Regions from separate parts of the Comamonas terrigena NBRC 13299 genome, predicted to be linked through region 1. Evidence: riboswitches for the same ligand, from Rfam matches in the RefSeq annotation. Region 1 holds a riboswitch; the other holds the start of a gene.
What was found. A riboswitch is a leader RNA that binds a small molecule or an ion and turns the genes downstream of it on or off. The one in region 1 is predicted to bind S-adenosylhomocysteine.
Positions count from the first base shown of each region.

Region 2: linked by a shared signal. The riboswitch ahead of ahcY (adenosylhomocysteinase) and the one ahead of metH (methionine synthase) in region 1 are both predicted to bind S-adenosylhomocysteine.

Region 1 covers NZ_AP019749.1:118,639-125,895, forward strand. Annotated here, with positions in the region: gene CT3_RS00470 (PPK2 family polyphosphate kinase) at 1-170, opposite strand, end outside; gene CT3_RS00475 (LysR family transcriptional regulator) at 309-1,226, opposite strand; gene CT3_RS00480 (PACE efflux transporter) at 1,321-1,842, shown strand; gene CT3_RS00490 (VIT1/CCC1 transporter family protein) at 2,164-2,832, shown strand; S-adenosyl-L-homocysteine riboswitch at 2,877-2,980, shown strand; gene metH (methionine synthase) at 3,016-5,766, shown strand; gene CT3_RS00500 (hypothetical protein) at 5,852-6,052, opposite strand; gene CT3_RS00505 (hypothetical protein) at 6,224-6,607, opposite strand; gene CT3_RS00510 (ankyrin repeat domain-containing protein) at 6,956-7,257, opposite strand, start outside.
Region 2 covers NZ_AP019749.1:582,021-589,277, forward strand. Annotated here, with positions in the region: gene CT3_RS02660 (sensor histidine kinase) at 1-2,041, shown strand, start outside; gene CT3_RS02665 (response regulator) at 2,077-2,784, shown strand; S-adenosyl-L-homocysteine riboswitch at 2,811-2,909, shown strand; gene ahcY (adenosylhomocysteinase) at 2,984-4,414, shown strand; gene CT3_RS21125 (methyl-accepting chemotaxis protein) at 4,570-6,552, shown strand; gene CT3_RS02680 (TlyA family RNA methyltransferase) at 6,732-7,257, shown strand, end outside.

The DNA of each region.
Region 1 (7,257 bases):
GCAAACGGTTTTCCGGCCGGATCGAAGTGCGACAGGTCCACAAAGCGCCCGGTGCTGCCGGCCTGCGGGGTGCCCGGCTGGCAGCTTTGCCAGCGCTTGCGCAGCGCCGCATCGCGGCTGGTGAACGGGGAGGCGGGTGTGGAAGGGGGCGCGGCTTTCTTGGTGGCCATGGCAGGCGGCTCCTGGTGCAGAGGGAAATGCTGGCAAAACCGTAGCTGCTTGTGCCATCCACAAGCACTGCTGCAACTGTTGTGCCATAAATCCGCGGGCTGCGCCAGCAGGCATCTGCAGTGCTCAGTGTCCGGTGCTCAGTGCGCGGGGCGTTCGCGCAGCATGTGCACAAAGCGCTGCGCGGCCAGGCCCAGGGGCCGCTCCTTGGACCAGACCCAGTCCACGAACAAGGTGGTGCCGTTGCTCAGGTTCTGCACGGGAATCTCCAGCAGCGTGCCGGCGGCAATGTGGGTTTCCACCAGGCCCTTGGGCAGCCAGCCCCAGGCCAGGCCGGTGCTGATCAGCGACAGCGCCGCCTGGTGGCTGTCGGTGCGCCACTGCTGGTGGGCAAACACAAAGCGCGGATCGGTCTGCTGCGGGTCGCGGCTGGCCACCAGCACCTGGCGCGTGGCGGCCAGCTGGTCCACGTTCAGCTGGGGGGCGGGCCCCCCGGGTGCCTGGGCGGCCAGCGCGGCGCGCCAGGGGGCGAACTGCGGGGCCATCACGGCCACCAGGGTTTCCTGGCCCATTTCCTGGAAGTCCTCGCGCCCGTCAATCGCCGGGCGCTCGAACACCAGGGCCAGCTGGGCGCGGCCGGCGTGCAGCAGCTCCAGCGCATCATCCTGTGGCGCGGCCAGCACCTCCACCGTCAGTGCGGGGAATTCCTGCACCAGCGGCACCAGGCCATCGGCCCAGCCGGTGGACAGCAGCTCGGGCGCAATGGCAAAGGTCAGCCGCTCTTCCAGCCCCTGGTGCAGGGCCTGGGCCTGCTGGTTGAGCTGCTGCAGCTGGGCGGCCAGCAGACGTGCCTGCGGCTCCAACGCACGGGCCGCGGCGGTGGGCCGGGGTTCGCGCCCGCTGCGGTCGAACAGCTGCAGGTCCAGCTCGGCCTCCAGCTGGGCAACGGCCATGCTGACGGCCGACGGCACGCGCCCCAGCCGGCGCGCGGCGGCGGAAAACGAGCCGCTGTCCAGCACGGCCAGAAACAGCGGGACCTGTTCGGGAGGAAAAGCCATGCCGGGCAATCTATCAGTAAATTTGAAAGAAGCTGACTTTCTTCTTCAGTTTTCAAAACATACACTGCGCAGCATGTCGAAACCCGTCTCTGCGATGGCATCCGCAAGTTCTCTCTCTGCCTCTTCCTCTGCTTCGTCTGTTTCTCCCGTAACCGCCACCCCTGCCCGTGCCACCGGCCTGCAAGGGGCCAGGCGCCGCGTGGTGTTTGTCGGCCTGTATGAGCTGATCGCCATCATTGTCTCCAGCCTGCTGTTCATGGCCACAGGCCAGGATTCGGGCGCCTCCGGGGTGATGGCCGTGGTGGCTTCCTCCATCGCCATCCTGTGGAACCTCACGTTCAACTGGCTGTTCGAGCGCTGGGAGTTGCGCCAGAGCCGCAAGGGCCGTTCCCTGCTGCGCCGCATCGTGCATGCCGTGGGCTTTGAAGGCGGTATCGCCGCCATGCTGATCCCGCTGATGGCCTGGTGGTTCGAGATCACGCTGTGGCAGGCTGTGGTGATGGAGGCCGGTCTGCTGGTGTTCTTCATGGTCTACACCTTTGTCTTCAACTGGTGCTTTGACCGCATTTTTGGCCTGCCGGCCTCGGCCCAGGCGCAGCCGGTCGCTGCCAGCTGACCGCCGCGTCTGCAGGGCGGCTACAGCCGCAGCCGCTGCACCCGGCGCGGCAAGCCCCTCTCCATAATCCAAAAAAGCCCGCTGCCATGTAGCGGGCTTTTTTTGCGACGCGCGTTGCGCATACACCCCTGCATCCCGGCATTCCGCGGCACGGCGCTGCACAATGTCAGGCAGGTGCGGCGTCACCCATCCGGGGGATGCCGCCTGTGCCAGGAGTCTGCCGTGCAGCCATCGCCTTCTTCGTCGCCATCGTCTTCCGCAACAGCCCACGCCTCTGCCAGTCCGCCACATACGGTGCAGGACCGCAGTCATGGTGCGGCCTTGTCCAGCCGGCTGAACTGGCTGCGCGCGGCCGTGCTGGGCGCCAATGACGGTGTACTGTCCACCGCCGGCCTGGTGCTCGGCGTGGCCGGGGCCGATGCCAGCTTTTCCGCCCTGCTGGCGGCCGGTGTGGCCGGGCTGGTGGCGGGCGCGTTGTCGATGGCGGCGGGCGAATACGTCTCCGTCAGCACCCAGCGTGATACCGAAAAGGCAGCCGTGCACCAGGAAAAAGCCGAGCTGGCGGCCCTGCCCGAGGCCGAGCTGCGCGAGCTGGCCGCCATGCTGCAGCGCAAGGGCCTGCAGCCCGCCACCGCCCACCAGGCTGCGCTGGAGATGACGCAGCACGACGCCCTGGCCGCCCATGCGGAGCTGGAGCTGGGCATACAGCCCGGCCAGTACACCAACCCCTGGCATGCGGCGTGGGCCTCGGCCGTGTCGTTTGCCGTGGGGGCGCTGGTGCCGTTGCTGACGGTGCTGCTGTCTCCCTCGACCTGGGCCGTGACCTGGACGGCCGTGGCCGTGCTGCTGGCGCTGGTAGCGACCGGCGTGGCATCGGCGCACCTGGGCGGAGCCCCCCGCCTGCCAGCTGCCCTGCGCAATGTGGCAGGCGGCCTGCTGGCCATGGGGGTGACCTATGCCATCGGCCGGGTGGTGGGCGCCCAGCTATAGCCCCGCAGGCACGGCGGCGCTGCACGCCGTAAAATCACAGGCTTCGCCCCAAGGAGCGCTGCAGCGGCCCGGTTGATGCCAACCCGCCCGTCAGGCTTGGGGCCCCGGCAGGCTGCGGCCCTGCCGCATGCAACGGCGCTCACCTGTTTTGTATCCCCAATTGTTTTCACACAGGTGAGTGCGATGTCTGCTGCTGTCCCCGTCTCTATTCCTCCCATGCGCCTGTCGGGCCTGGAGCCCGTGTTCATCGGCGAGGACACGCTGTTCGTCAACGTGGGTGAGCGCACCAACGTCACCGGCTCCAAGGCGTTTGCACGCCTGATCCTGAACGAGCAGTACGAAGAAGCCCTGGCCGTGGCCCGCCAGCAGGTGGAAAACGGCGCACAGGTGATCGACGTGAACATGGACGAGGCCATGCTGGACAGCAAGGCGGCCATGGTGCGCTTCCTGAACCTGATTGCCTCTGAGCCCGACATCGCCAAAGTACCGGTGATGGTGGACAGCTCCAAGTGGGAGGTGATCGAGGCCGGCCTGCGCTGCCTGCAGGGCAAGGGCATCGTCAACTCCATTTCCATGAAGGAAGGTGTGGAGGAATTCAAGAAGCACGCCAAGCTGGTCAAGCGCTATGGCGCGGCCGCCGTGGTGATGGCCTTTGACGAGAAAGGCCAGGCCGACACCTACGAACGCAAGATCGAAATCTGCGAGCGTGCCTACCGCCTGCTGGTCGATGAGGTCGGCTTCCCGCCCGAAGACATCATCTTCGACCCGAACATCTTTGCCGTGGCCACCGGCATCGAAGAGCACAACAACTACGGCGTCGATTTCATCGAAGCCACGCGCTGGATCAAGCAGAACCTGCCCGGTGCCAAGGTGTCCGGCGGCGTGTCCAACGTGTCGTTCTCGTTCCGCGGCAACGACCCGGTGCGCGAAGCCATCCACACCGTGTTCCTGTACCACGCGATTGCGGCCGGCATGGACATGGGCATCGTCAACGCCGGCATGGTCGGCGTGTACGACGACCTGGAACCCCAACTGCGCGAGCGCGTGGAAGATGTGGTGCTGAACCGCCGCCCCGATGCGGCCGAGCGTCTGCTGGAGATCGCAGACCAGGCCAAGGGCAACGCCAAGGACGACAGCAAAAAGCTGGAATGGCGCGGCACGGCCGAGCACCCCCGCACCGTCAGCGAACGCCTGTCGCACGCCCTGGTGCACGGCATCACCGACTTCATCACCGAAGACACGGAAGAGGCCTACCAGGCGATCGTGGTGCAGGGCGGCGGCCGCCCGCTGCACGTGATCGAAGGGCCGTTGATGGACGGCATGAACGTGGTGGGCGACCTGTTCGGCGCGGGCAAGATGTTCCTGCCCCAGGTCGTCAAGTCCGCCCGCGTGATGAAGCAGGCCGTGGCCCACCTGGTGCCCTACATCGAAGAGGAAAAGCGCCAGCAGGAAGCCGCAGGCCTGGATGTGTCGAGCAAGGGCAAGATCGTCATCGCCACCGTCAAGGGCGATGTGCACGACATCGGCAAGAACATCGTCACCGTGGTGCTCCAGTGCAACAACTTCGAAGTCATCAACATGGGCGTGATGGTGCCCTGCCATGAGATCCTGGCCCGTGCCAAGGCCGAAGGTGCGGACATCATCGGTCTGTCCGGCCTGATCACCCCCAGCCTGGAAGAGATGCAGTACGTCGCGGGCGAAATGCACAAGGACGACTACTTCCGCATCAAGAAGATTCCGCTGCTGATCGGCGGCGCCACCTGCTCGCGCGTGCACACGGCCGTGAAGATTGCGCCCAACTACGAAGGCCCGGTGGTCTATGTGCCCGATGCCTCGCGCTCGGTCAGCGTGGCGCAGAGCCTGCTGGGCGAAGGCAAGGACGCCTATGTCAGCGAGGTGATGGCCGACTACGACAAGGCCCGCAGCCAGCACGCCAACAAGAAGAAGACCCCGCTGTGGACGCTGGAGCAGGCCCGCGCCAATGCCACGCCGGTGGACTTTGCCCACCATGCCCCCGTGGTGCCCCGTGCGCTGGGGCGCAAGGTGTTCCAGAACTTCGATCTGGCCGAGATTGCCCGCTACATCGACTGGGGCCCGTTCTTCCAGACCTGGGACCTTGCTGGTCCCTATCCCGCCATCCTCGAGGACGAGGTCGTGGGCGAGCAGGCCCGCCAGGTGCTGGCCGACGCCCAGGCCATGCTCAAGAAGATCATCGAAGGCCGCTGGCTGCAGGCCAATGGCGTGATGGGCCTGTTCCCTGCCAACCGGGTGGGCGACGACGTCGTGTTCTACACCGATGAATCACGCACCCAGGTGCTGAGCACCTGGTACGGCATGCGCCAGCAGACCGAAAAGCAGATCGTGGACGGCGTGATGCGCCCCAGCCGCTGCCTGGCCGACTTTGTGGCCACCAGGGACAGCGGCATTGCCGACTACGCCGGCATGTTCGCCGTCACCGCGGGCATTGGTGCCGAGAAGAAGGACCAGGAATTCGAAGCCGCGCTGGACGACTACAGCGGCATCATGTTCAAGGCCCTGGCCGATCGCCTGGCCGAAGCCTTTGCCGAGTGCCTGCACGAGCGCGTGCGCAAGGACCTGTGGGGCTATGCCGAAGACGAGCAGCTGAGCAACGAGCAGCTGATCAAGGAACAGTACAAAGGCATCCGTCCCGCGCCGGGCTACCCCGCCTGCCCCGACCACACGGCCAAGACCGATCTGTTCAAGGTGCTGAACGCCCAGGAGATCGGCATGACCCTGACCGAAAGCCTGGCCATGTTCCCGGCCTCCAGCGTCAGCGGCTTCTACCTGGGCCACACCGACGCCACCTACTTCAACGTAGGCCAGATCGGTGAAGACCAGCTGGAAGACATGGCCCAGCGTCGCGGCATCGATCTTGAGACGATGCGACGGGCACTGGCACCGAACCTGGGCTGATTTTTTTCACGCCATCTCCCAAGCAAAAAGCCAAGGCACTGCCTTGGCTTTTTGCTTGGGGCTGCGACCTTCCGGCCGCAGCCGTTCAGGCCTTCTTGACCATGTGCTGCGGGCGCTTTTTGGCCTTGGCGTGCTTGGTGGCCTTGGCCTTGTGGGGCGTGGCGTGCGCCGACGTCTTCTTGGCGGCGGAGACCTGGGTGTGCTGGCTGGCCGTCAGCGGGCTGCTGTAGGCGGCAGGGGCCAGAAAGGCGGCGGCAAGGCCGAGGGCGAGCAAGGTGCTTTTCATCTGTTATCTCCAGGTTATTGAAAAGACGGACAAGAGTTCCGCGCCCATTCTGGTGCCTGTGGACCAGGGCCGGCAATCACTGGGAAATACGTATTTCAGGCCTGGGGATTCGCTCATCTGGCGTTCAGGTGGTGCTGCTAGCGTGGGCGCCTGCGGACCGGTCGTGGCTGCTCAGTAGGTGATCTGGATATTCGCCATGTCGTCGTGGTTGCCGGTGGTGCTCAGCAGGCGGCGGCCCTGGTCGTCGACCACGATGAAATGCGTGGGGTTCTGGGGGTCGCGCTTGGCGGTGACCTGGATTTCCTTCACCCGCTGTCCGCTGATGATCACGGCCTTGGACGTGGGCCGGTTGGGCGGAAAGATCAGGCAGGAATGGCCGGCCAGTTCACCCTGGGCACAGGCTTCGGTGCCGTAGAGCTTGGCGGGCTTGCCGCCGTAGGTGATGGGGGTTCCGGGAGGGAAGTGCAGGGTTTCGGGAAGCATGGCTTCGTCGAACAGGCAGCCGCCCAAGGCAAGGGTGGCCGCCAGCAGCAGGCCGCGGCGGATGGTGAGCATGTGGTTTTCCTCCCTGAGCGCAATCTTTTTTATGGCTGCGGACGCAGGGCTGCCCCGGAACGAAAAGCGTTTTTCAGGGATGACCGTTGGTCGGCGCAGGCGCGAGGGTAGCGTGCTCTGGCGCGGCGGTGGATTGAAAAAATCTTTGCATTCCGCCGGGCAGTTCGAAGATTCCCTCAGTGCGGTGCATGAATGCGCCTTGCATGTGCGGCGACGTCGTACAAATTCTTCTGATGGAAATGGCAGTTCACGCATGCTGTGTGCGTGTGGGTTGCTCTTATCTTGATAGTTTTTGTGGTGGTGCACGCAGCACGCCCTGCGCCACGGCAACCCGGGGCGCGGGGCGGGTCAGCGCCCGCCTGCGGCGCGCAGCAGATCGGCGATGGCGGTGTAGCCGCGCTGCTGGGCATGCTGCAGCGGGCGCACGCCGTCGCCATCGGCCAGGTTGGGGTTGGCGCCAGCGGCCAGCAGCAGTTGCACGATCTGCTGGTGGCGGGGGCCGCCGTCGCTCAGCAAGATGGCTTCCAGCAGCGCTGTCCAGCCCAGGCGGTTGATGTGGTCCACCTCCACGCCGGCGGTGATCAGTGTGCGTACGGCCTCCACATGGCCGCGCTCGGCGGCGGGAATCAAGGCGGTGCCGCCGTAGCGGT
Region 2 (7,257 bases), 460 kb from region 1:
CTTCCGGCAGGGCAATCTGCTGGCGCTGCGGGAGCTGGCGTTGCGCCGCACGGCCGACCGGGTCGATGAAGACATGCGCGACTACCGGCGCGAACGCGCCATCGGCGATGTCTGGCCTACGCGGGAGCGCCTGCTGGTGGGCGTGGGCGGCCGCGCCGGTGACGATGCCCTGGTGCGCCAGGTGGCACGCCTGGCACGGCGGCTGGAAGCCGACTGGGTGGTGGTCTATGTGGATGCACCGCAGCGCCAGCACCGCCCCCGGGCGGCGCAGGAGGCCGTGCTCAAGACCCTGGCGCTGGCCGCGCGCCTGGGGGCGGAAACGGCCACCATTCCGGGAGCCCAGGTGGCGCAGGCCTTGGTGGACTTCGCACGCGAACGCAACGCCAGCCATCTGGTGCTGGCCAGGGTGGACCAGCCTTGGAACCGCTGGCTGCCTTGGCGTCCGGCCAGCCTGTCGGAGCAGATCGCCTTGCTGGACCCCGGTCTGGATGTGCTGCTGCTGTCCGTCAAAAAGGTCAAGCCTGACAGCAGCGTGCGCTTTCCCGTGGTGCGCGAGCAGGCGATTCCCTGGAAGGGCTATGGGGGCGTGACACTGGCCTGCCTGGCCGCGACCGCGCTGGCCGAGCTGCTGCTGCAGGTGTTCGACCCGGCCAATGTGGTCATGCTGTTCCTGCTGGTGGTGGTGCTGTCGGCCGTGCGCTGGGGGCGCGGCCCCGGGGCCTGGGCGGCCCTGTTGTCGGTACTGCTGTTCGACTTCTACTTTGTGCCGCCGCGCAATTCTTTCAGCGTCAACGACACACAGTACCTGTTCACCTTCTGCCTGATGCTGGGGGTGGCCCTGGTCTGCGGCCAGCTGACGGCGCGATTGCGCCATGAGGCGCGGGTGGCCGCCGAGCGCGAGCGGCGTGCCGGCGCACTGGCCAGGCTGGCGCGGGATCTGTCGGGTGCACTGACGCAGCAGCAGGTCACGCAGATTGCGCTGACCACGATTTCCGGCGTCTTTGGGGCACAGACTGGCTTGCTGCTGCCCGATGCCGATGAGCAGTTGCAGCTGGCGCAGGGCAGCGCAGGCGCGATCGATGCCAGCGTGGGGCGCTGGAGCATGGAGCATGGCCAGATGGCGGGTCAGGGAACGGACACCCTGGCCGCCGCGCCCGCGCTGTATGTGCCGCTGATGGCCCCGGTGCGCTCCCGCGGCGTGCTGGTGCTGCAGCTGAGCGCACCGCAGAAGCTGCGGGTGCCCGAAGAGCGCCGTCTGCTCGATGCCTGTGCCAGTCAGATTGCACTGGCGCTGGAGCGGGTGCATTTTGTGGACGTGGCGCAGCAGACCCAGATTGCCATGGAAGGCGAGCGCATGCGCAACACCTTGCTCTCCGCCGTGTCGCACGACCTGCGCACACCGCTGACCGGCATTCTGGGGGCGGCCCAAGCCGCACTGCCCCATGCGCCGCAGGGCCCGGTGCACAGCATGCTGGTGCAGATCCGCAACCAGGCACAGGCCCTGCAGCAGCTGGTGGACAACCTGCTGGCCATGGCGCGCCTGCAGCAAGGTGGCGTGCACCTGAAGCGCGAGTGGCTACCGGTGGATGAACTGGTGGGCAGCGCCCTGGCGCAGATGCGCGAGCGCCTGGCTGGGCATGTGCTGCACACGGCGCTGCCGACCGGTCTGCCCTTGCTGGAGCTCGACGCCGTGCTGATGGAGCGCGTGCTGGTCAATCTGCTGGACAACGCCATCAAGTACACCCCCGCAGGTACGGCGATCACCGTGGCGGCGGGTGTGGAGGGCGGAGACTGTGTGCTCAGCGTGCAGGACGCAGGCCCGGGCCTGCCCGCCCACCTGTCGGCGCAGCAACTGTTCGAGCCCTTTACCCGCGGGCAGTCGGAGAGCGCTGTGTTTGGCATGGGGCTGGGGCTGGCTTTGGCGTTGCGCATTGTGCAAGCCCATGGCGGCCGTCTGGAGGTGGAAGCGGCGGAGCCCGGGCCGGGAGCGGTCTTCCGCGTGCGCCTGCCTGTGCCCGAGCAGCCATCCATGGACGATTGAGCCGACAATCCCGTGCACCACCCGCAAACCCGAACATGACGACCGTCGCTCCCCGCATTCTGCTGATCGAAGACGATGCCAGCATCCGCCGCTTTGTGCGTCTGGCGCTGGAGGACGAAGGCTGGCAGGTCTTCGAAGCCGAGACCGCCAAGCGCGGCCTGATCGAGGCTGCCAGCCGCCAGCCCGATGCAGTGGTGCTGGACCTGGGGCTGCCCGATGCCGATGGCAAGACCGTGATTGCCGAGCTGCGCGGCTGGAGTCTGTTGCCGATTCTGGTGCTGTCCGCCCGCGAGCGGGAAGAGGAGAAGGTGGCGGCACTGGATGCCGGTGCGGATGACTACCTGACCAAGCCTTTTGGCGTGCCCGAGCTGCTGGCGCGCCTGCGTGCGATGCTGCGGCGCCGCCAGCAGGCGTCGGCCACCGACAAGCCCGGCACCAGTGCACGCTTTGGCAGCGTGACCGTGGACCTGGCAGCGCACGATGTGGTGCGCGACGGGGTGCCGGTGCACCTGACCCCCATCGAGTTCCGCCTGCTGGCGGCCCTGGTTGCCGGCCATGGCAAAGTGCTGACGCACCGGCAGTTGCTGCTGCAGGTCTGGGGAGCGGAATACCTGGACAGGCCCCACTATCTGCGCGTGCACATGGCCAATCTGCGGCAGAAGCTGGAGCAGGACCCTGCGCAGCCCGCTCACCTGGTGACCGAGCTGCAAGTCGGGTATCGGCTGGTCGGTCTGGCGGCTTGACCGGTCAGTGCCCGTATAATCCCAGCTCATCCGAGGAGCGTTGCAGCGTTCCCCAGTCCCGCCACCCGCGGGGCGTCAGCGGGGCGTGAGGCTCGGATTTCATCCCGCAACGACGCTCACCCACGCTTTCTGTGCGGTGAGACGGTATTTCCCCTTCTGCTTCAGAACGTGGTTTTTCATTCAATTTTTGGAGAAAACCATGAACGCTGCTGTTCGCTTCAACCCTGCCGATTCGGCCATCACCGACATTTCCCTGGCCGCCTGGGGCCGCAAGGAAATCAAGATTGCCGAAACCGAGATGCCCGGCCTGATGGCCGTGCGCGAGGAATTCGCTGCAGCCCAGCCGCTGAAGGGTGCGCGCATCACCGGTTCGCTGCACATGACGATCCAGACGGCCGTGCTGATCGAGACCTTGACCGCTCTGGGCGCACAGGTGCGCTGGGCGTCGTGCAACATCTTCTCGACCCAGGACCATGCAGCGGCGGCCATCGCTGAAACCGGCGTGCCGGTGTTCGCCATCAAGGGCGAATCGCTGAAGGACTACTGGGATTACACCCACAGCATCTTCGAGTTCGGCGCTGCCGGCACCGACAACGAAGGCCCCAACATGATCCTGGACGATGGCGGCGATGCCACCATGCTGATGCACCTGGGCAAGAAGGCCGAGAAGGACCTGTCCGTGCTGGCCAACCCCGGTTCGGAAGAAGAGAAGATCGTCTTCGCCGCCATCAAGGCCAAACTGGCCGTGGATCCCACTTGGTACAGCCGCAAGTCGGCCCAGATCCTGGGTGTGACCGAAGAAACCACCACCGGCGTGCACCGCCTGAACGAAATGTCGGCCAACGGCAGCCTGCTGTTCCGTGCCATCAACGTGAACGACTCGGTCACCAAGTCCAAGTTCGACAACCTGTACGGCTGCCGCGAGTCGCTGGTGGACGGTATCAAGCGCGCCACCGACGTGATGATCGCCGGCAAGGTGGCCGTGGTGGCCGGCTACGGCGACGTGGGCAAGGGCTGCGCCCAGGCCCTGTCCGCGCTGCGCGCCCAGGTGTGGGTGACCGAGATCGACCCGATCAACGCCCTGCAGGCCTCGATGGAAGGCTACAAGGTCGTGACCATGGAATATGCCGCCGACAAGTGCGACATCTTCGTGACCACCACCGGCAACAAGGACATCATCCGCCACGAGCACATGCTGGCGATGAAGGATGAGGCCATCGTCTGCAACATCGGTCACTTCGACAACGAAATCGACGTCGCGTCGATCGAGAAGTACGAGTGGGAAGAAATCAAGCCCCAGGTCGACCACATCACCTTCCCGGACGGCAAGAAGATCATCCTGCTGGCCAAGGGCCGTCTGGTGAACCTGGGCTGCGCCACCGGCCACCCCAGCTTCGTGATGTCCAACTCCTTCGCCAACCAGACCCTGGCCCAGATCGAGCTGTTCACCCGCCCCGACGCCTACGAAGTCGGCAAGGTCTATGTGCTGCCCAAGGTGCTGGACGAGAAGGTGGCACGCCTGCACCTGAAGAAGGTCGGTGCCCAGCTGACCGAGCTGACCGAAGCCCAGGCCGCCTACATCGGCGTGAAGAAGGAAGGCCCTTACAAGCCTGAAACCTACCGTTATTGATGGGCGGAGGCCGTGGCAGCCGTTGGCTGCCACGGTGCATGACCTGCGGGCTTGACTTCAGCTTGCCATGTGAATGCCGAAATCATGGGTGCAAGGCCCCGTACACAGGAGGCCGATTCATTTTCGGATCGCATACAACAAGGAGAAGCCAGGTCATGAGAGGTTTGTTTCAGCCCGCTGTGGCATTGATGTCGCGTTTGCGACTGGGTCCCAAATTCCTGTTGGCGGGCATTCCGCTGCTGCTGATGCTGGGGCTGGTGGGTGCCATGGCGGTGCAGCGCTACCAGGCGCGGGTGCAGGCACTGGAGGCCAAGCGTGCCGCGGTGGCGCTGATGGCCGATCTGGTGGAGTGGAACCAGGTGCTGATCGAAAGCCGCCGGGTGGCCATCACCGGCCAGGCCGGCGATGCGGCGCTGATGCAGTCCTTCCAGCGCCAGGCGGCGGTGGTGGACAAAACCCTGGCCAAGATCGAAGCCCGCGTCGCGGCGCAACAGCGCTATTACGACATGCGCAAGGAAACCGAAGGCCTGCAGCAAGGCTGGAAGGAGTTGCAAGGCAAGATTGCCGCGCTGCCGGCCGATGCCGACTTCGCGCAAAAAGCCTTTGCCGCCCATGCGCCCGAATACGCGCGCCTTTACGCCTTCATGCGCGATCTGGGCAACCGTTCCGGTCTGGCGCAGGATCCGGATGCCGATATCTTCTACCTGGGCTACCCGCTGGCCAACCACACGCCGTCCACGGCCGGCATTGCCGTGCGCATTGCTGCCTACGCGCTGCTCAATGTGAGCCGTGGCGTGGTGGATACCAAGGACAAGGTGTTCTACGAAGTGACCGAGGCGCGCCTGAACGACACGTTCTCGGGCGTGGAAACCCAGTTGTCGCAGTCCATGCAGGCCAATGCCGCGGTGCAGCAGGCGCTGGGCGCGCGCTTTGACGCGCTCAAGGCCACGTCCAAGGAGCTGCTGGGCTATGTGCGCAAGCACTTCACGCTGGTGGACCAGGTGGCGGTGTCGCAGCAGGAGGTGCAGACTGCTGCCCAGCCGACTATCGATGCGGCCTGGGCACTGGTGTCGCAAAACGGCGCAGTGCTGGACCAGCTGCTGGCCGAGCGCGGCGCCGAGGCGGCCACCCAGCGCAACCTGCTGGTGCTGCTGCTGGCGCTGGGCATTGGCGCTTCGGTCTATCTGTATGTGGGCGTGTACCTGAGCATGGCGGCCAGTCTGGCCCAGGCTTCGCAGGCGGCCAAGGCGATTGCGGCCGGCGATCTGGGCACGGTGCAGGCACCGGTGTCCAAGGATGAATTTGCACGCCTGCTGGAAGACCTGCGCAGCGCCGACCGGGCGCTGGCCCAGGTGATTGCCGGGGTCAAGGAATCGTCGGAATCGATTGCCACGGCGACCAGCGAGATTGCCTCCGGCACACAGTCGCTGAGCAGCCGCACCGAGCTGACCGCCAGCAGCCTGCAGCAGACGGCAGGCTCCATGGCCCAGCTGACGGATGCGCTGTCGCACAGCCGGGGTTCGGCCGATTCGGCGCGCCAGCTGTCGGTGTCGGCCGGGGATGTGGCGCGGCGCGGGGGCACGGTGGTGCAGCAGGTGGTGCAGACCATGGATGCCATCAACCAGAGCAGCCGCAAGATTGCCGACATCATCGGGGTGATCGACGGTATCGCCTTCCAGACCAATATCCTGGCGTTGAACGCGGCGGTGGAAGCCGCCCGCGCCGGTGAGCAGGGCCGGGGCTTTGCCGTGGTGGCCAGCGAGGTGCGTGCCCTGGCCGGGCGCAGTGCCGAGGCGGCCAAGCAGATCAAGGACCTGATCGGCAGCAGTGTGGGCAAGGTGGACGAAGGCGCCCGCCTGGTCAGCGAAGCCGGGGCCACGATGCACGAGATCGTGGATTCGGTGGTGCGGGTGGACGCAGTGATCGGGGAGATCTCGGTTGCTGCGGGTGAGCAGAGCCAGGGCATTGCGGAAATCAATACCGCCGTGGGCCAGCTGGACGACATGACACAGCAAAATGCGGCCCTGGTCGAACAAAGTGCGGCAGCTGCCGAAAGCCTGCGTGAGCAGGCCCGGCTTCTGGCCGAGGTGGTGGGCAACTTCCGCATCCATGGCGGTGGGGAGCGCCGCCTGACATAAGGAGAAGGTGTGGTGCATGCGCCCGCCTTCATAGCACAAGCTGATAGTGGCTTGTGTCCATTCATAGAGAGTTGGGCTGTGCTGGGGCACCGGGATCGGTGGTTGCAAGCACAACCCGCTTGGAAAACAGGCGCAGGCCGCACACAGCGGCCTGCCCGGTGAAGCTGAAGGAGAGCGCGATGCGCGCAGACGTTTTTTTGGTGGAGGCAGGCCATGCCGCCACCCGATCGCAGGCCCAGCGCCTGATTGCAGCCGGTGTGCAGTGGCGCACCATGCCCCTGGCCCCGTGGACCCAGGTGGCCAAGAACGGTGACGACATTCCCGCAGGTGCGCAAGTGCAGCTGCTGGACGCGTCCGAGGCCAAGTACATCTCGCGCGGCGGCCTCAAGCTCGAAGGCGCGCTGGCTGCGGCGGGCCTGCAGGTGAGCGGCCTGCGCTGCCTGGACGTGGGGCAGAGCACTGGCGGCTTCACCGACTGCCTGCTGCAGGCCGGGGCTGCCCAGGTGATCGGTGTGGACGTGGGCCATGACCAGTTGCATGAACGCCTGAAGAGCGATCCGCGCGTGGTGGGCGTGGAAGGGCTGAACGCCCGCGCCATGACTGCCGAATCGCTGGTGCAGGGCTGCGAGGATGCGCTGTCCGAAGTCATCGAAGAGCAAGAAGACAACGACACCCAGCCCCAGGCCCCCTATGCCTGGATGCGCA